One region of the Paenibacillus sp. MER 99-2 genome, then DNA from elsewhere that is predicted to be linked to it. Evidence: riboswitches for the same ligand, from Rfam matches in the RefSeq annotation. Region 1 holds a riboswitch; each other region holds the start of a gene.
The links. Region 1 has a riboswitch for thiamine pyrophosphate ahead of thiM (hydroxyethylthiazole kinase). Riboswitches for the same ligand answer to the same signal wherever they lie in the genome.
Positions count from the first base shown of each region.

Region 2: another riboswitch for thiamine pyrophosphate. It lies ahead of thiC (phosphomethylpyrimidine synthase ThiC); the one in region 1 lies ahead of thiM (hydroxyethylthiazole kinase).
Region 3: another riboswitch for thiamine pyrophosphate. It lies ahead of M3636_RS05725 (thiamine phosphate synthase); the one in region 1 lies ahead of thiM (hydroxyethylthiazole kinase).

Region 1 is NZ_JAMAUZ010000006.1:189,431-196,643, forward strand. Features, by position in the region: gene M3636_RS22325 (dipeptidase) at 346-1,287, opposite strand; gene thiE (thiamine phosphate synthase) at 1,730-2,395, opposite strand; gene thiD (bifunctional hydroxymethylpyrimidine kinase/phosphomethylpyrimidine kinase) at 2,395-3,204, opposite strand; gene thiM (hydroxyethylthiazole kinase) at 3,195-4,019, opposite strand; TPP riboswitch at 4,216-4,316, opposite strand; gene M3636_RS22345 (radical SAM/SPASM domain-containing protein) at 4,593-5,468, shown strand; gene M3636_RS22350 (pectate lyase) at 5,818-6,486, shown strand; gene M3636_RS22355 (copper amine oxidase N-terminal domain-containing protein) at 6,579-7,213, opposite strand, start outside.
Region 2 is NZ_JAMAUZ010000011.1:61,564-68,776, reverse strand. Features, by position in the region: gene M3636_RS26545 (hypothetical protein) at 37-204, shown strand; gene M3636_RS26540 (hypothetical protein) at 372-1,061, shown strand; gene M3636_RS26535 (hypothetical protein) at 1,354-1,497, shown strand; gene thiC (phosphomethylpyrimidine synthase ThiC) at 1,648-3,432, opposite strand; TPP riboswitch at 3,813-3,926, opposite strand; gene M3636_RS26525 (IclR family transcriptional regulator) at 4,097-4,840, opposite strand; gene M3636_RS26520 (alpha/beta hydrolase) at 5,184-6,197, shown strand; gene M3636_RS26515 (Fe-Mn family superoxide dismutase) at 6,415-7,213, shown strand, end outside.
Region 3 is NZ_JAMAUZ010000001.1:1,254,140-1,261,352, forward strand. Features, by position in the region: gene M3636_RS05705 (hypothetical protein) at 1-169, shown strand, start outside; gene M3636_RS05710 (hypothetical protein) at 166-717, shown strand; gene M3636_RS05715 (hypothetical protein) at 704-1,699, shown strand; gene abc-f (ribosomal protection-like ABC-F family protein) at 1,823-3,373, shown strand; TPP riboswitch at 3,450-3,559, shown strand; gene M3636_RS05725 (thiamine phosphate synthase) at 3,778-4,431, shown strand; gene thiO (glycine oxidase ThiO) at 4,451-5,683, shown strand; gene thiS (sulfur carrier protein ThiS) at 5,680-5,883, shown strand; gene M3636_RS05740 (thiazole synthase) at 5,887-6,654, shown strand; gene M3636_RS05745 (ThiF family adenylyltransferase) at 6,651-7,213, shown strand, end outside.

The sequences.
Region 1 (7,213 bases):
AAAGCCCCTCAATTCGTTTAAGAACGAACGGTGGGGCTTGATTGTGGTTAGCTAGTGAACGTTGAGAAGGGACAGTCCCAATATGACGGGGGACTGCCCCTTGAGCGTTATTTGGATGTAATGAATCTGACACACGCTATTCGCTCTCATTTTCCCGAATCTTAGATCTAACGAATCACAGAGGCTTTATTTCACGAATTCAGTCGATTATTCGCGTTTTCAAACCGTATTAGGACGGAATAGCTTTACTGAGGTTCGTTAAATTTTGCAAACGTTGATGATCCGCCTGTTAAGATGTGGTGGGTTCGTTAGCGCTTGGAGCGAAGAGATATTCGCATTTACTCGTTAGAGCTGATAAGCAGATAGACTGTTAAGGAAATTCTCTGAGGCGAATCCCTTCACTTCTTGTTCGCTATAGCGTTTGAGTAGTGCATTGATTAAGTTTTGAGTATGTCCTGCGTGCTCTAATCCCTCCACATAGTGGATCAGACCATCAAAATCCGATCCTAGTCCGATGTGCTTCACACCGCCAATGGAACAAAAATGCTCCACATGTCGCAGTACATCATCAATAGATGCTGCTTCGTCCTGATCGGATCTGAGAAAGTCGGGGAGGTATAAGACGTGCACGGTAGCATTTTTGGCGAAGAGAGCCTGTGCTTGTTCATCGGATAAATTGCGGGGATGGTTATAAATGCCCTGTGCATTGGAATGACTGGCAATGGGGTAGTCCGCCAACTGCAACACATCCCAGAAGCCAGCTTCACTAAGGTGGCTAACATCCGAGAGAAGGCGATGCTCGTTATTGAATTCAATGATCTGTTTGCCAAATTGAGTTAACCCTGACCCGCGGGGCTCCAATGCGCCGTCTGCAGCGAGATTAGCGTAGTTCCATGTTAGTCCAACGGAGCGTACACCAAGCCGATATAACAGGTTTAGCTTGTGAAGATCATTACCAATCGGATCGACACCCTCTAGGGTGAGAAATGCACCAATTTCTCCATCACGTAGATTACGAATCTGTGACCAGTCAGTAATGTGAATGATCTCTGGATTTTTGTCCAGAATTTCCGTATAGAAATAATGCACTTGATCTAAGGCCGCTTCAAATTTAGCAGAATCCTTGAGATTAGGTGGAACAAAAATAGCAAAACCTTGAACTTTCACTTGACCAGCAATGAGTCGTGGTTTACTTGCTTCTAGGCTGTCGGTGTGATCGAAGGCTAGCTTACCTCCAGCTCTCCAGATCCGAAACAGGGCATCACAGTGCAGATCGATGACATTCATGTTAATAGACTCCTTTATTCAATTTGGCAAACTGTAACAGGGATTACTGGCTTGAGTTATGTAAGTGGTATACTTCGTTTCGCTGTAATGGAAGTTGTTAGATTCACATAGGAACACGCGGCATCGTGATGCCTGCGGTGGCCGAATGCGCTGAGTAGACCGTACCGAATCATTCATATAGTACATGTCGCTACTGCTCAGCCAGGGTAAATATGCGAAATTAGTATAGTTTTTATTACACACTATTCTTATTTGTTAACTTTGTTTTGAGATGTAACGATTCTATCATTGAGCTTGTCTCTACACAATTCATCGAGCAATCAATAGTTCCTATATCACTATCAAAATAATCTATATGGCAAAGTAATAAGAAAAGCAGTGAGGTCTCTAGCTGGCGCATAATCCAAGCGCCCGGCGGGGTTGGCGGTGCAGGGGTGCTTGGCTACGCCAGCATCCCACGCACCGCCGCAGCGAACCGCGCAGCCGCTGCGCGCACGTCGGCCGCGCCCGCAATGGCGGAGATGACGGCTACGCCGTCGGCTCCAGCCGCCATCACGCCGGCCGTGGTATCGGGCGTAATGCCGCCGATACCCACCACCGGAACTGCGATGCCTGCGGCGCGCAGTTCCAAGATCCCTGCGGGGCCCAGCACAGCATGGGCATCCGCTTTGGAGCGCGTCGGGTACATTGGCCCGACGCCAAGATAGTCGGCGCCCGCCTGCACCGCACGGCGGGCTTCCGACGCAGAGTGGGCGGATACGCCAAGCATCCGCCCAGCTCCAATGCGGGCGCGTACAAGCGCCGCGTCCGCATCGTCCTGGCCGACATGCACGCCGTCGGCCTCCACTGCTACAGCCAGCTCCACATCATCGTTCACGATGAACGGTATCCCGTGCTGGCTGCACACCTCGCGAAGCCGCCATGCCAGAGCCAGGCGGGCTTCGCCAATCAGGGCATCAGTTCCTTTTTCCCGGAACTGGAACAGCGTGATGCCGCCAGCAATCGCCTGGCGCAGCACCTCCACAGGGTCTTGCGTGGTATTCACGCTACCCACCACCAAATACACCTGCATTGCGCGTCGCACCGCGTCTGCATGCAGCTTAGGCATCACCGCTCACCCCGCTGCCTGCGCTGATACGCAAAATGATTCGTCGGCCCATGCCCAGCGCCAATGCCAAGCTCATCTTCAATGGCTGCCTGAATGAACGCTCGCGCAGTCGTGACGGCAGCCAGAACGGACGAACCCTTCGCCAGTTCAGCCGTAATGGCGGCAGAATACGTACAGCCTGTTCCGTGAGTATGAGGGGTCACTATACGAATATTCTCCAGATAGTGAAAGGACTGTCCATCATAGAGTACATCGACAATCATGCCGCCCGTATCATGGCCGCCTTTGATCAAGGCATACGTAGAGCCCATCTGCACAAGGCGTCGGGCTGCTTCTTCCCGTTCACTTACATTTCGAATGGACATACCTGTCAGTAGTTCAGCTTCAGGAATGTTTGGCGTGGTAATCTGTGCATGCGGGATCAGCTCCGTAATCAGTGTCTGAATAGCCTGCTGTTGAAGCAGCGGTGCGCCGCCCTTGGCTACCATAACGGGATCAATGACCAGATTAGACCATTCATAATGGCGCCATTTCTCAGCAACCAATTGGATAATCTCCGTACTGTAGAGCATGCCTGTTTTCACCGCATTTGGTTTGAAGTCGTCTCCGGTTGAATCAAGCTGTTGGGCTATGCCTTCATACGAAATAGGAAATACACCCTGAACTCCTGTTGTATTCTGCGCCGCAATGGCAGTAATAACGGTCATGCCGTATACATTAAGTTCCTGAAAGGTTTTGAGATCGGCTTGAATCCCAGCGCCGCCGCCATTGTCCGATCCGGCGATCGTTAGAGCCTGAGCTATACGCATGATGTATCTCCACCTCCATGGATATGACGAATGAGAGCACGCTGTTTCAGTACCGACGGAGATACATGATCGAGTTGATTCAATAGCTCGACCTGAAAGCTGCCTGGGCCCTGGCTCTCCGTACGATCTGCAGCAATCTCAGCAACAACGCCGTAGAAGGTGAGTGCTTCTACAACGCTATCCAGCCGTTCATCGTCATCAGTCGCCACAGCTGCAAATGCGCCAATGACAGCACTGAGCAGACATCCCGCACCGGTAACTTGAGTTAAGAGGACATGACCGTTACTCACAAGGTAGGTCTGATGACCATTCGTAATGACATCTTCGCGGCCTGTGATCACAACGATACAGTTTAACTGCTGAGCTGCCCGCTCGGCTATTCCGATACGATCTCCTTCACCTTGTCCAGCATCTACACCTTTGCTATTCCAATGCTCGCCAATAACATTGGCGACTTCTGCCACATTGCCACGCAGGATCGTGAGACGTAGCTCACGAACGAGCATCTGAACCTGCTCGGAGCGATAGGAAGTGGCACCAGCACCAACAGGGTCGAGGACGACAGGAACCTGATGGGCGTTGGCAGATATACCAGCGAGCAGGATGGACTGCACCACATCTTTATTAAGTGTGCCAATATTAAGGACAACCGCGCCGGACATTTTCGCAACATCGGCAACCTCCTCATGTGCATAAGCCATAAAAGGCGATGCTCCAAGTGCAAGCAAACCATTGGCTACAAAGGGAGCAACCACAATATTGGTGATATTGTGTACTAACGGATTTTGAGTGCGTATGCGTTCTAAGTAAGACATCTGTTTTCCTCCTTGTATTACATCTAGGCTGGGAGCCTGAGCTTGGCTTCATTTAGACCTGTTCCAGTGCAGGTTGTCTGTCTTTAAAAATGCAAAAAGCCCCGCCCATTTCCGGAGAAATGAGTGGGGCTGTAGTTTCAATTCGCAAGTGTATTTCATCTTACATGTTCTGCATGATGAAACGCATGAAGTTTATTGAAAGGCCGCTCCACTTCCCTCCGCTGGTATGATCCAGATCAGGTTCAAAGGGTCCGAAAGTTCATTCGTCTCAGCCGTTAGGCTCCCCCAGTGCAATTGTTCAACTATATTCAGTTATAACCGTTTTTGAACAGGTATTTATAGCTCCAGCATATATCACATGCAAGCCGGATGTAAAGAAGGGATGATCCAAATTTATGCTTCGACATAGCAACAGGAAATTGATACGAAACGTTGTTGTTCCCTACTTCCCAACCCGATATAATAGAGGTTGTTCCAAAAGTACACTTAGATCACGCAATGGTGAAAGTGTTATCGTTATATCACGAAATGAAGGTGGGACGCTCTCCCTCCGGAGAAGAATGGGGATCCGAGTTGAAAACATTCAAGAAAGTCTACATCGAAATTACAAGCATCTGTAACTTGGCGTGCAGCTTCTGTCCACAGACCAAGCGTGCCAAAAATTTCATTGACCCTGACGTCTTTAACAATATACTGGATCAGATTAAGCCACATACCAAACACATATATCTTCACGTCAAAGGTGAGCCGTTACTGCATCCCAAAATCGATCTGTTGCTGGATTCTGCACATGAGAAAGGATTCAAGGTCAACATCACGACCAATGGTACGCTACTGCCCAAGACGCAGCATAAGCTTCTTGGCAAGCCAGCGTTACGTCAGATGAACTTCTCCTTGCACAGCTTCGACGGACATGAAGGCTCGACAGACCGCGAAGGATATTTGAATAACATATTGACCTTTGCTCGTGAAGCAGCGAAACATAATGTCATTATTTCGTTCCGACTCTGGAACCTGACACAGGATAATTTTACGAATGCCCAGATGAACCGAAATCGCGAAACGCTTGAGGTGTTAGAGCGGGAGTTCGACTTGGATTTTCGGATTGAAGAAAAGGTCGTACCGGGTAGTGGAGTCAAAATTGCTCCGAATGTATACCTCAATCAGGATCATGAATTCCAGTGGCCAAGCTTGGATGCACCAGAGGATGACGGTAAAGGCTTCTGTCATGCACTTCGTAGTCAGGCCGCCGTATTGGTGGATGGCACGGTTGTACCGTGTTGCCTGGATGGCGAAGGTGTAATTAACTTAGGCAACGTACATGAGAAGTCATTCTCGGAGATCGTTGACGGGGAACGGGCCAATAACTTATTTTATGGATTCTCGAAGAGGCAGGCCGTGGAAGAGTTGTGCCGTAAGTGCGGGTATCGCCAGCGGTTTGGTGCATAGTATGCATCGTTAGTCATCACAAATAAAGACTTAAGATCACGTTATCTGGTTACAGATGACGTGATTTTTTGCTGTTTTTGTACAATATTCATGTGTTCATCTGCCCTAAATAGAGCATATTTGAAGTTCAGAATAGCATACTGCCCGGATAAGCCAGCGTACGTAATGTGCTGATAAGGAAGGCTCCAAGGCGAATGCCAAGACATATCATCTAATGATTATTCTCGTTACATTCCTTATTTGGTAGGATCAGGATACGTTCCAAGCAGAGGTGCACATCTGGGGAACCGTGAGGACAAGCGTAAGCTTATGCGCTACCAATCCATATCAATAGAGGAGGACGTTTTCGATGAAAAAATTGTTAACGATGTTATTGTCGGTTGGTCTGGTCGCTTCCGTATTTGGTGCAATACCTGCTTCTGCTGCTCCCGAGATTGTGAAGACAACCATCGTTGTAGAGAAGGGCAAGACGTATGATGGAAAAGGGAAAAGCGTCGCTGCTGATCCGAATACACTTGGTGATGGCAGTCAAAAGGAAAATCAAAAGCCTATCTTTCGCCTTGAGGCAGGCGCCACATTGAAGAACGTAGTCATTGAAGCCCCAGCAGCTGATGGCGTGCACTGTTATGGTAGCTGTAACATTGAGAATGTCACTTGGAAGGATGTTGGAGAGGATGCATTGACCTTGAAATCATCAGGAACGGTGAACATCACGGGTGGAGCAGCCTACAAAGCCTATGACAAAGTATTTCAGATGAATGCATCCGGAACCATTAACATCAAAAATTTCAGAGCAGATGATATTGGCAAGCTTGTTCGTCAAAATGGAGGCACCTCGTATGCTGTGACCATGAATGTAGATAATTCGAACATTTCCAATGTGAAGGATTCCATTTTGCGCACAGACAGCGGCAGTACGAAGGGGAAAATTACGAACACCAGATATTCGAAGGTGCCAACGTTATTCAAAGGGTTCTCGTCAGGCAATACAAGTCAATCAGGGAATACGCAGTATTAATGCAACGTACAGATAAAAGGCATCCCGTGGGATGCCTTTTCCTATAGTTTCAGCTAGATGAGGTAGCATGCATGTCCATAAGGCTCCTACTTCTACTTTTCATCCGGTACGTTAACAAAGATACTTCCTTTGGATGGTACAGCCGCCCCTTCAGCTACCAAGCCGGCTTTGTTAGTGACCGTATAAGAGGTTTCCTCGGCCATGAGTGAGTACTGGAATGACACGATCGTTTTACCAGCTAATGAAGGGCGTGTTCCAGCTTCAGCATATGGCTTCGTTTTGACGAAGAATAGATCACCAAGAGTCCCGGAACCGTTACCTATGTTTGCTTGCCATTTGAGTAAGGCCTGACCGTTTTTAACCTCATAATAACTGATTAGATCGTTGTTTTCGTTAATGAAGAATCGATCTTTTTTTCCTTGTTCAAATATATAGGTTGTGGTGGAGTCCACATCACCACGCTCTTCACGTAGCTCCAGACGAGGTTGTCCCAACTTCGAGAAACGTGGTAGATGAATTGCAGCCTCGCGCGCAGCCACGAGATCGTTGCCGTTATATGCTTTAACGAGGGCAGTATCCGTTTGATAGATGTAAGCTTCCTTCGCGGCCTGATTCCAACTAACCTGGGCGCCAAAGGCATCGCCAATGGCTCGGAGTGGGAGCATAGCTTTGCCATTGACCAGAATAGGAGCTGCTGCAAGTGTCGCTGTTTGACCATTTTTCGTTA
Region 2 (7,213 bases), on a different contig from region 1:
TGAATACATAAATTACGCATCAAAGGAGGAACCAAGATGATCCGCATGCCTATTCAGCAAATGATCCCGTATCACCACCAATATCCGCGCAACACGGCGACCAATGCTCCAAAAAAGGAGAATGAGAGCACTCAAGGTCTATCCTTTCATGAAATTTTGCAGCAAAAGATCGCCAATAAGAACGCTACGCCATCTATGCGCTAATATATCATGCTCTAACCGGTCTCTTGTTCTTATTCGGTTACACCCAGCTTACCGTCCTTCCAGAACGCTAGGGATGACGGTTATTCGCCTATCCTCTATAATGGGTTAAAACTTTGGCAAGCCTAGGCTGCTCACAGGCAGCTGAAGCCATTAGGGGGAGAAATACTATGCTTACCATCAGTTGTTTTCACGCTCACTATTCCAACATTACCCTGGTCGAAGAAGCTTTGTCTGCCTATGCGGTGGAACTCGTGCATTATGTTGATCCCGGTCTGGATCGGCTTAAACATGATGAAGGCTTCTCTGACGCAATAACGAAGGACAAAGTATCTCAAACCCTGCAATGGATTGAGCGCTGCCATACCGATGCCATTCTCGTGACCTGCACCCTGTTTGCTGCTGTTCTGGAACAGGAAGCACGAAAGATTGCCATTCCTGTCATTGGCATTGATGATCCACTACTAGCGAAGATACAACGGATGGACAATGAATACATATTCGCTTTTACCAATCCAGCTACAATTGAAGGTACAATGGCACGGGTGTATCGGGCTTTACAGCAAGATTATGAGAAAGAGCAGAACTGTGTTACCGAGGTGCCTCAGCCAGAAGCCGTGTGCATTCCTGAGACGTTTCAATTGATTATGCGCGGTGACAAGGAAGGTTATCTTGCAGCAGTACGTGAAGGATTACAGTACATTGCTGGGCAGCATCCCGGCAAAACGGTAGTCGCAGCCCAATTATCCATGGCGCCCGCTGCTGCGCGAGTTACAGTAGAGACCGGTATTGCGATCCATAGCCCTTTGGCATTGCTTGCAACGTATTTGGAGAAGAAGCTAGGCATAGCACCGCATTGAATGTTGGAATGGGGAGTAGATTAGGGCACTAGTTTTATACTTTTGTATCTAGTCTATTTAATATTAATATGTATTTTATGGCTTACATAGTGTTGGATTAACTTTCGGAGCTTTGAGCGTTAGTTTTTCGGGTTCGGCCAATAATGATTCCAGAGGAACACTAAAAAATTTCTATTATTAATTTACTCTGAGTATTAAGAACATTATATCTTATTAGATAAATTTGAATTATTGTTCACACTCTTAAGGTATGTTAAGCACAGTTCCATTTATTGTAGAGGAGTGAATGTTAGTGCGTTTCTTATACATTCTAATTTTGTTTATTATAGGCTTGGCCTGTTCTGCATTTATCTACGGTGGAAGTCTTAAATTAGCAGACGGCATACTATTTGTCATTGCAGGTATTCTGTTTCGAATTTGGAGTAAAATGAAGTAAACTATAGTAGAGATATCTGTGAACGACGGCCAATATTTAGTCAAACCAAAAGAGCAATTCTGAAGGCTACAAACAAAAAACAGTTCATCACTCATTTTATGTGATGAACTGTTTTTTGTTTTTTGCTGCACTATCAATCTCCAATCTCACCTACCGCATCCGATATTCTTCAGCCTTCGCCTGCATCCCTGCGGCTACCGCATCATCTTCGGACAACCCCTTGTCTGCAGCAAATGCACGAATGTCTTGCGTAATTCGCATACTACAGAACTTCGGCCCACACATCGAGCAGAAATGGGCTTCCTTAGCTCCCTCAGCAGGCAATGTCTCGTCATGGTAAGAGAGCGCCCGTTCAGGGTCAAGCGACAAGTTAAATTGGTCGCGCCAGCGGAATTCGAATCTAGCCTTGGACAGCGCATCATCTCGGCGTTGAGCTCGTGGATGACCTTTAGCTAGGTCAGCGGCATGTGCTGCAATTTTGTAGGCGATGACTCCCTCTCGTACATCATCCTTGTTAGGCAGCCCCAAATGTTCCTTCGGTGTAACATAACAGAGCATGGATGTCCCGAACCAGCCAATCATCGCCGCTCCAATAGCTGAAGTAATGTGATCATAACCTGGAGCAATGTCCGTTGTCAGTGGACCCAAGGTATAGAACGGAGCCTCTTTACAGATTTCCATCTGTAGATCCACATTCTCCTTGATCTTATGCATCGGCACATGCCCCGGCCCTTCAATCATCACCTGTACATCATGCTTCCACGCAATCTGCGTTAACTCGCCCAGTGTAGCCAGCTCGGCCATCTGAGCCTCGTCATTGGCATCATAGATACTCCCCGGACGCAATCCATCCCCAAGCGAGAATGCCACATCATACCTTTTCATAATTTCACAGATTTCTTCAAAATGCGTATACAAAAAGTTCTCTTGATGATGTGCCAAACACCACGCAGCCATAATAGATCCACCCCGGGACACAATGCCTGTCATACGTTTGGCTGTCATCGGGATATAGCGCAGTAAGACGCCTGCATGGATCGTGAAATAGTCTACGCCTTGCTCTGCCTGCTCAATGAGTGTGTCTCGGTACAATTCCCACGTTAGTGCTTCTGCTTCGCCATTGACCTTCTCCAGCGCCTGATAGAGTGGCACAGTTCCGATCGGTACTGGAGAATTACGAATGATCCATTCCCGCGTAGTATGGATATCCTTTCCTGTCGACAGATCCATAACGGTATCCGAGCCCCAGCGTACAGCCCAGGTCATCTTCTCCACTTCTTCTTCGATGGAGGAGGAGACGGCAGAATTCCCGATATTCGCATTGATCTTCACATGAAAATGACGACCAATCAACATCGGCTCACTTTCAGGATGATTGATGTTGGATGGTAGAATCGCTCGGCCACTGGCCAGTTCTTGTCGCACAAACTCCGGCTCTACTCCCTCACGAATCGCGGCAAACTCCATCTCTGGCGTAATGATGCCTTGGCGTGCATAGTGCATCTGCGTTACACATCGTCCAGCCTGAGCCCGCAGCGGCTTGCCACGCAAGCCTGGGTAAGCTTCAGCTCCGGTTCTTCTACTCCCCGCCTTGAGCCCGTTATCTTCCGGTTGCACCGTACGTCCTGCATAAGCCTCCACATCCTCACGCTCCGTAATCCAGCGTGTGCGGAGTGCAGGTAGTCCTGCCCGGATGTCTGCGTGAAATTCAGGGTCGGTCATCGGGCCGCTCGTATCGTACACACGCAGCGGCTCATTATGCTCCACCCCTTGGGGAGTACTCGTGTCATGAAGAGCTATTTCACGCTCAGGTACAGCAATGTCCGGACGTGAGCCCTGAATGTATACTTTACGGCTGCCGGGAAAAGGTTGAACCCCTCCAGCCGAACCTGTTTCTTTTGCCGCCTGCGCTTCTGTATTCCCTTGTCCCATCATTGGTTGTTCTGTACTCATCGTCTTTGTCTCCTCCTCATTGGTCTTCACGACTGCATCACTTCTTTTCCATGCGAGCGCATCTAATCTGGAGACCATCCATATAAGGAGCAAGGACAACCTTACCTAGAGAGACATATACAGTAAGACAACATGCAGCAGAGTAAGGTTCATTCACCTAACTAATTGAATAGATTCCACAACAGATACCTACCTCCGCTCTTTTTACGAAAGTAACTCTGAAGTCTAAATCTTGTCTCTGCTCACTGTATATAAAAAAAGCCGGTTCCCGAGGGAACCGGCTATGTCCATCACCAATGATGTACCGATTACCGAACTCTAATTGAGTTCAGCCATAGGTTACATCCCATTGATGTTCGTGGTTGATTGGCCGATTACTTCCCTACGCTGGTATGATCCAGATCAGGTGCAAAGGGTCCAGAATCTCATGCGATTCCGTCTCAGTCCGGACAATTCGGACTCCCCTAGTAACGTTAACAAGTTGCGGCAAGTATACCGCAGTGTCATATTCAATTCATCAAGCCCGGCTGGGCTGTCCATATCAGGATAGCTCAACCGAGAACGAAAAACAACCTTTATGTTCCAGAATCAGCAGATTCATCATGACATATATGTTCCATAAGAGCGTTGTGGTTGAACAAACTCGTTAAGATAACATCAAGCCCATCTGAGCAGCTGCTTCTTTCAACACGGGTGCATACTCATGTAACGTCTCTTGTGATAAACGGCTGACAGGTCCTGATACAGACAATGCAGCAGCGATTTGGCCTTTGCGATCCATAATCGGTACAGATACCGCCGCAGCTCCCGGTTCACGCTCCTCATAGCTCGTTGCATAACCATGCTCCAGAATATCCTTCATCTGCGCGAGATAGACCTTAGGATCGATAAAGACAGGCCACTCCGGCCCATTCATCAGCTCCTCACGATCCTCTTCCGTAGCAAAGGCCATTAGCACCTTACTGGACGCACCTACGGATAAAGGAAGGCGCACACCAACAGGAGCTACACGCCGTATAGCCTGATCGCTCTGAACAGCCTGAATCCGAATCCGTTCACTGCCATCCCGCAAATACAAGCTAACCGTCTCCCCGAGTCGATCTCTCAGACGCTCCATCGCAGGAAGAAGAAGGATAGCTGGGTCATCACTACGGGACATATGAGCGGACAGCTCCCAGATGCGGATGCCAAGCCGATACTTCTCGGTAGCTGCATCCCGGATAACAAATCCCCGTTCTTCCAAGGTTGCCATCAGCCGGTGCACCGTGCTTTTGTGCAGACCAATCTGGCTTGCAATCTCGGTAAGCCCCAGATCACTCCGAGTTGTGAAGCACAATAATATATCCAAGGCTCGTTCCACAGCCCTGACGGTCAACTTGCGGTCTTCCATGACACTAAGCCTCCTCATGTTTCATCACATGAAACTTGGTTACATAAATTATATGAGAAACGATCTCATCTGTAAACTAAAAAGGGGCAATATTCTCCTTTTTATAAGACTAAATATTCCGCGATTTGTACGCTTAGGAAATGTTAACCAGATCCTCTCAGGACTATATAACAATTGCGTAACAAATGCTGCCAATCAATTGACTTTGGTTATATAGGAACATACGATAAAGATAGATTATGCATTTGTATCATTCGTTCCTGTGACTTAGGAACTACGTATATGGGTTGATGGTTCTCGTTGTTATCCTCAATTTCATCTGAACTTATAAGGAGGGGCAATCATGTATTCGACATCCCAGAGCGAAGCCCCGCTGCAAACGAAAGTGTCCGATCTGCCTACTTCGTTATCGCCAAGGCTGATTCGGTTCAAGCATATTATCGTAGCGTTGCTGCTCTCCGTGGTATTTTTTCTACTCTTTTGTTTTATTGCACTACACGGTTACATCGCCTGGGTCTTATCCAACCCAACGGTAGCCCCTGTCTTCTCTAATCCGATGCAAGCGAGGAATATGAAGTACGAAGACATAACATTCCCTGCGGCAGACGGAAGCCGAACGATGCAGGGCTGGTACATTCCTGCCGACAAAGATGTGAACAAAACGATTATCTTCAGTCATGGCTATGGTGCCAACCGTGAGGAAACCTGGGTTCCGATGTATGACCTTGCCCATTATGCGCACCAACTTGGATTTAACGTCATTATGTTCGATTATGGTTTTGCATCTCAGGTGAATAAAGCCGTCGCTACAGGCGGCAAAGCGGAATCACAACAATTGCTGGGCGCCATTCAAACGGCGAAGCAACGAGGTGCTGAGGAGCTCGTCGTATGGGGATTCTCCATGGGTGCAGGCACAGCATTACAGACAGGCCTTCTTACCGAGGATGTTGATGCGATGATTCTGGACAGCACATTTTTACTGGAACCAGATACGCTGTATCACAACATTCATAATCAGATCGATCTTCCGCGCCAACCTACACTTGAGATTATGAAGCTGTTGTTCCCGGTTCTGAACGGCACTGGATTACAGCAAATTCCGTATCAAGAGGTCAAAAACGAGGATTATCCTTTCCCGATTTTCTTCATTCACGGTACGGAAGACGAGAAGGCACCTTATCCGATCGCGGAGCTACTCGCAGCCAATCAAACCAATGCCAATTCAGAGGAATGGATCGTGGACGGAGCCCATCATGAGTTAATCTTCCGTGAGCATCCCAAAGAATACCTGCGCCGCGTATCAACCTTCCTGAGTCATGTAACCAAGACCACCAGTGACGATCTGGATAGATATTAATGTTCATGTCCTGAAGTATGTTGCGCCTGAATATGAACTACGTAAGAGCCCTTATGGGGCTCTTTTTTTATATACATAGGACAACATCTTCTATGAATATATTGATGCGATGGCTATGCACGACATGTTCGAGGATACAGAGACTGGGCAGTTTTAGCCTAATTTCAATGTTAAAAATGGGTTCGGAATCATATCACTGATGGGAGGATGCTTGGTTATGCAATGGAAAGGATATGGACCGCTCTTACCCCTGCGTATACTAGAAGAAATTCGTTTCTGGAAAGAGCAAGAGAAAGAGCACACCCTTGTTATTCGTACACTTGTACCTGACCTAGAACCTGAATATGTCAAACTACTGGAGGAATGGGAGACAGCATTTGCAAACAGCGAACACACGGCTAACCAGCTTATCAAACAAGTGTTACCCGGAACTCACACCCCTGCTCCCTATATTCTTCGTAGTGTAGAACAGTTAGTGTCTGCGAGCATAACACAATCCAGAGAGTTTATCCGGCAACTGTATGTTGTATTGGAACAGAGTGCTGCCGTGCAGGCCGTCCCCTCTGCCAAAGCCGTCATTCTGCATTTCATTCGAGAATCAGAGTACTTCCTTGGTGTATTAGATACACTTCGTGAGCCTGGACTCTTGAGAGACTCTGCAACAGATGCCCCTTTTACGCTGGACAATCTTCTTCAATCATCCCAACGAGAAAGCGTAGAGAAGCCTGCAGCTACATCAGCTAAGGAAACTCCTAATGCCCCTGCTACCACTCAGATCCAGAGCTCTCCAGCAATTCACTCAGCTCCCACACAAACAAGCGATAGCACCAGCACTTCAGTAGCTGCAACACCTCCTGTTAAGGAGCGACCTGTACCGATTGGCGGACATACCTTGCCACCACTGCCTTATGCCTACAACGCCTTGGAGCCACATATTGATGAGCTGACCATGCGCATTCACCATGATAAGCATCACCAGTCCTACGTGGACGGATTAAATACGGCTGAGAAAAAAT
Region 3 (7,213 bases), on a different contig from region 1:
ATCCATTATGGTGGAAGTGGACGGACAGGCACATATGATAGACCCCTTAATAAATAGAAAGAAGACCATTCCCGTTCAGCTCAGCAGCACATATAGACCAGAGTTCGTCAGAGATGAACAGGGAGTGCTGTTGAAAATCCAATTCTGGAAGGAGGTCAGCGTTCATTGATTAATGCTGCATCCAAGCTACTCGCAGTTATGTTAGCTGTAATCCTGCTGTACATCTATCCAACGGCTGAGACGGCTGACCGACAGGATGATCTGGCGAGAATGACCGTGAATCAGAGCGTTATACATTTTGTAGATGCGGTTAGAACCAAAGGGTATATCTCACCAGCTATGTACAGCGAATTGGAAGAACAATTGGCGCGAACAGGTAATGCGTATGAGATTCTGATTGAACATTTACACAAAAAATATGTACCACATTATACCGACCCAATGAATCAAAATACGTTCACAGGTACGTATGAAACCGTTGAGGATGGGTATTACAATCGACAGATTAAAGATCGGTTATTCCCTGCTGCAAGTGGGTTAACTGCTGACGACCCCGGACGTAGATATACGCTAGTCATGGGCGATTTTATTACGATAACCGTCCAAAGCACCAATCGGACATCCAGTATGTTGATCCGGGAATGGTTGAATGGAACACCCACTGCACCTGCTGTGCTCACCACCTATGGAGGTATGGTTTTAAATGAAGATTACTGATTTTTCAATTTTATTTGTAATTATCTTCTTGCCACTATTCTGGATTGTATCCCTTCATACGCGGGATGCTGAGGAAGCACAGCTTTTAAGCCAAAAGTATAGGTCTGCATTGCAGACTGCTGTGCTCGATGCAGGAGCAGTAATGCATCAAAATGAAAAGCAAAATAATGAAGCAGGCTATGATTCTACGAAATTTGTGAAGGCGGATAAGGAATTAGCCTTGCTTACATTTACACAAACGATGGCCTTGAATATGGGAATTCAGGATGATCCGGCTGCTATTCGATCATTATTTGATTACATACCGGCAATTGTTGTACTGGATTATGATGGATACTACATTTTGGCTAAGGAAGCGGAAATGACAGGAAATACCGAGCTTACATACAAGCAAGTCTGGAGTCCCAAGAAACCATATACATATGCAGATCCAAACGGCAGCAGCATTAACTTTACATTGGATGGATATGTATACGCTTATGATGCTATCCAAGGGAAATGGATTGAAGGTTTTCAGAAGGAACTGGCATCTAACACGCAAATCCCATTGTTACAGGATACCGACACATTTGAGCAAGTGAGACGAAGTTGGATTGTGACCAGTGTTCAGGAAGATCTTGCTGATGTTATTAATCGTCATAACGAATTCGCGCGTAGAAATGGCATATCTTATACGTTTACGTTACCGTTAATCCCGCAGGAGGATTGGTATAATTCGATTAACGATACAGGTATTATGGCATTTATCCAAGGTATACCTGTAGGGGATCAAAAAGTTAATAATTATGCTATTGGTGGAGGCAGACTTGTGAAGAAGACGGCAGTGGTCGGAGGAGTAGATCCATCAACTGGAGTCAAATATTACTATCCTTCTACATGTAACTATGGCTATAGAGCAGAAGAGGTCTTTGGCGACGGAAAACAAGCTGCAGCGCAAGGTTATTTTGAGCGTAATTGTTATGTCAGTGAACAAGCTCCATAAGTGAAAAAGTTTGCAAGAAGACATTACTTTCAGAAAAGACAGGTACGTGCTAGAATAGGTCTTTGGTACAATGTCTAAATTAGTGATTAAGTAATGTCAAATAGATAGGAGCAACCTCATCTTATGAGTTTATTGTCAGTTGAGAACGTGAGTCACAATTTTGGAGATCGCACGTTATTTAAAAATGTATCTTTTCGTTTACTGTCAGGTGAGCGAGTAGGTCTTGTTGGAGCAAATGGTGTAGGCAAATCCACGCTAATGAATATTTTGACTGGGAAATTGCTTAAAGATAGTGGGAAAGTAGAATGGACACCTAAAGTTCGTTATGGATATTTGGATCAGCATACCAAGCTTACGCCAGGTAAAACGATCCGGGATGTGCTGAAGGATGCATTCTTGCCACTGCTTGAGTTGGAAAAAGAAATGATGGCAATTACCGATCAGATGGCCGATGCTGACCCTGAGCAATTGGAACAGTTGCTTGAGGAAATGGGCGACATCCAAGAGCAGTTGGAGCAGGGCGATTTTTATTTGATCGATGTAAAGGTAGAAGAGATGGCAAATGGTCTGGGGCTGTCCGTTATCGGGCTTGATCGTGACGTTGCTTCACTTAGTGGGGGTCAGCGTACCAAGGTACTTCTGGCTAAGCTTCTCTTGGAGAAGCCGACAGCGCTTCTGCTGGATGAACCTACGAACTACCTGGATGTAGAGCATATCGAATGGCTGACCCGGTATTTGAAGGATTACCCGTATGCTTTTATCTTGATCTCCCATGATACAGAGTTCATGAATGAAGTAGTTAACGTGATCTATCACTTGGAATTTGCCAAGTTGACAAGATATGCTGCGAACTACAACAAGTTTCTTGAGATGGCAGATATGCAGAAGGCTCAGCATATTGATGCTTATGAGAAGCAACAGGAGTATATCAAAAAGCAGGAAGACTTCATCCAGCGGAATAAAGCACGTGCATCTACATCAGGTCGTGCGAAGAGCCGTGAGAAGCAATTGGGCAAAATTGAACGGATTGATCGTCCGGATGAGGCAGCCAAACCTACTTTCAAATTCAAAGATGCTCGTGCCAGCAGTAAAACGGTGTTTGAGGGCGTTGATTTTGAAATTGGATATTCTCATGCCTTATTACCTAAAATGACAATGACCATTGAACGTGGCGAAAAGATCGCCATCGTGGGTTGTAACGGTGTGGGTAAATCCACACTACTCAAAACGATTCTGGGTAAAATTCCGCCAATCAGTGGCAAAACATTTTTGGGAGATTATCTGGAAACCGCTTATTTTGAGCAGGAGGTACGAGCGGGGAATATCACTCCAATCGAGGATGTATGGAATGAATTTTCGCATCTGACGCAGAATGAGGTTAGGGGACATCTGGCACGTTGTGGATTAAAAAACGAACATATTACTCGTCCGCTTAACATGCTCAGTGGTGGAGAACAAGCGAAAGTGCGCTTGTGCAAATTGTTAATGCGCGAAAGCAACTGGATTTTGTTTGATGAGCCGACCAATCACCTTGATGTAACAGCCAAAGCTGAACTGAAGCGCGCCCTGCAAGAATTCAAGGGCACAGTGCTTCTCGTATCTCACGAACCTGATTTCTACGAGGATTGGGTTACGAAGACCTGGGATGTTGAAGCTTGGTCTGAGCAAAATTAGTCTACGTAGTCAAACGGGAATCTGAAATCCTCGGTGACAAAAAAAGGACTCTATGGTAATATAGGCTACAACTTCATATCAACACTAGGGGGGCCGCACGATGCGGCTGAGATGGAAGAATGCGATTCCGGACCCTTTGCACCTGATCTGGATCATACCAGCGTAGGGAAGTGGCGCGTTTTCGTTTATTAGGAACAGCACTCAGCATGAATGAGAGAATGCCTGTAGCTAAGAGAACAGCATGTTGTTTCTATGAGATTTTGCAATGGGGTATTCATTGCATGAATAGAACCTCTGTGTGTTGTTCAACACTTATTAAACGAATCAAAGCATATATTTCGCAGCCACTCCCCTACGGGAGTGGCCTTTTTGTTATGTCATTGTTTAAGAGAGGAGGTTATCTTTTGGTAATTACTGAAGAACATGACTCCAATGTCACAGCTTCTTTTGAGCTGCATGTTATCTCTCAAGGCGTAGGGAATTTGCACAACTTTGTAAGTGTATCGAAGGATATATGGCCATGGGTCGACTATATTCATATTCGAGAAAAACAACAGCCACCTAAACAGCGTAGGGAGTGGACAAACCAACTGCATCAATCAGGCGTTCCGTCTGATCGGATTGTGATTAATGGTGTGCATGAAGTGGGTCAAGGTGAAGGGTTGGCAGGTGTGCATTGGGGTCAGGAAGATTTCTCTAAAAGCGCGTTATCTATTAGTGACATTCGAAAACGGATTCGCATCGGTGTATCCGTTCATTCTGTAGCTGAAGCCAAGGCTGCTGAGCAACGGGGTGTAGACTATGTTTTTTTCGGTCATATCTATGACTCCAATAGCAAACCAGATATTCAGCCTAGAGGGCTGAAGCAGCTAGCTGAAGTGTGCACTAATGTAACTATTCCAGTAATTGCAATCGGTGGCATTGGGGTTGAGCACGTTCGTGACCTTCGCAGAGCTGGAGCAAGAGGCATTGCTGTCATATCACATATCTGGGCGAGTGAGAATCCAAAGCATGCGATTCGTGTACTAAGACAGGCGATCGTAGAATCGGAAGGTTAATCTTGAGCAAGGAGATGAGATGGTGAACGATGGAGCGAGAGTTCGGAGACGAAGCATTAACCGAGATTTACGTAAAACATTGTCTCGCAGTAGAACCAATGCTGGAATCCACGGAAAGCTTCATGCAGAAACAATTGTGATTGGTGGGGGCGTGATTGGTTGTGCAATTGCTTATGAGCTTGCAGCACGAGGACAAGATGTTCTTCTGCTTGAACGTGCGCGGATTGCAGAGGGTGCATCTTGTGCAGCGGCTGGAATGATTGCAGCAGATAGTGAGCATTTTTCTTCACCTATGATGGCGAACTTGGCAACCATGAGCAGACAACTTCTGCATGAGCAGTGCGAACAACTGAGCTCCCTGAGTGGGATGCATATTGGGTTTCAACAAAATGGTTTTATTACTCCTGTGCGTTTGGAAAAAGATTTAAACAGCGATTCCACTGCTACAGCACCACGATCAATCACGTCTGAAATTTGGTGGGATGTTATCAAGGCACAACAAAAGGCTCCATGGTTAAGCAAAAATATTTATGGTGCCTACTATCGACCGCTGGAATGTGACGTTCTACCTGTTAATTTGACTCAAGCTTATGCAAAATCAGCTCAGGCACTCGGAGCACGGATTATTGAAGGCGTGCATCATGTTAATCTTCGAGTGGATGCAAACGGAGTACAAGGCGTGGAAACTTCAATTGGAACGATGACATGTCGCAATGTCATTGTTGCTAATGGTTTGCAAGGGGAAGTGTTAATGAAGCAGGCTGGGCTTCAATTGCCGACTATGCCGGTCAAAGGCGAAATTGCAGCAGTGCAGTTCTCAGATCATTCTGGACAACTTGCCCCAGACAAAACGGTATACGCAGAGGACATTTATATCGTACCTAAGGCCAATGGAGAAGTATGGATTGGTGCGACCGTTTTACAGGGGGAATCTGATCTACATGTTTCAGCTGCCGGGTTACAAAAACTGCTTGAACGTGCTGCCAGCTGGGTACCTGGCATTGCAGAAGCTCAGTTTGTACGGGCATGGGCCGGAGTAAGGCCTTCAACACCCGATGGATTACCATACCTCGGCGCATGTGAGAGCATGCCTGGTTTATATGCAGCCTTTGGACATCATCGCAATGGAATCCTGTTAAGTGCTGTAACGGGTAGCCTACTAGCAGATTTTATTGGAGGTAAATCTTCAGAGGAGCTGAATGTGCAAGGTTGTCGTCCAGAACGCTTCAATAAAAGGGGGATCCTGCATTGAATATTATCGTCAATGGTCAACGGATGGAGATAGAAGACCGCTTGAACCGTGTAGATAAACTGCTGCACTCATTCGATCTTCATGTGAAAACTGTCGTTGTTGAGTTGAATCGCCAGATTCTTACTCGCGAACATCATGAGACGACCCATTTAAAAGATGGGGATCGGGTCGAAATTGTACATTTTGTAGGAGGGGGCTAAGTGATGTTGAAAATTGGTGAGCATGTCTTTCAGTCTAGATTATTGTTGGGTACAGGTAAGTTTGACGATTTAGAGGTACAGTCTCAGGCCATTGAAGCCTCAGGCACAGAGGTGCTTACGTTTGCCGTGAGACGTCTTAATCTTGAGGAGCGTAACAAAAAGCACTTTCTCGATAGGGTAGATCTTGATCGCTATACCTTGCTGCCTAACACAGCGGGCGCTTCTACCGCGGAAGAGGCTGTTCGAATTGCTGAACTCGCCCGTGCTTCCGGACTTTGTGATATGATAAAAGTAGAAGTAATCGGCGATGGAATTACATTGTTACCAGACCCGATTGAAACGTATAAAGCCTGTGAGATGCTGCTACATAAGGGCTTTACGGTTCTTCCTTATATTTCTGATGATGTTATCTTAGCCAAACGACTCCAGTTACTTGGTGTACACGCTATTATGCCTGGGGCTTCACCAATTGGATCAGGCAAGGGAATCATTAATCCATACAACCTTGAGGTTATTATTGAACAGGCAGTTGTACCTGTGGTTGTAGATGCTGGACTTCGTTCACCCAGTGATGCTGCTCGTGCGATGGAAATGGGGGCAGACGCTGTGTTGTTGAATACAGCCGTGTCTGGATCCGGTTACCCTGTGGATATGGCCAAGGCCATGAGACTCGGAGTGGAGGCAGGAAGGCTGGCATATGAGGCAGGAATGATTCCGGTAAAGCGTTATGCAGCAGCGAGTAGTCCGGCGGAAGGAATGATTCATACATGATGAATGAGACGTGTTCACCTGACCAAGGAGATCGATACTCCAGACAAGAGCGTTATGCTCCCCTTGGCAAGGAAGGACAGCGCAAACTAAGTAACGGTAAAGTTTTGATCGTTGGTGCAGGTGCACTCGGCACTGGAATTGCGGAGACACTGGTACGTTCTGGTGTAGGGCATGTCACGATTGTAGATCGGGACTATGTAGAGTGGAGTAACCTGCAACGACAGCAATTATATATTGAACAGGATGCATTGGAGAGAATGCCCAAAGCGATTGCGGCACAAAAACATCTCAGAGCGATTAATTCAACTGTTACAGTTGAGGGAATCGTGATGGATGTAAGGGCAGATGAGCTAGAGACTCTGATCCCACATGTTGATCTAATTATGGATGCAACAGATAATTTTGATACCAGATTATTGATCAATGATATGTGCCAGAAATATCGTATCCCGTGGATCTATGGCGGATGTGTCGGCAGTTATGGGATTACGTATACATTTGTACCAGGTGAGACACCTTGTTTGAATTGTCTGCTAGGAGAGGTTCCGCTTGGTGGCGA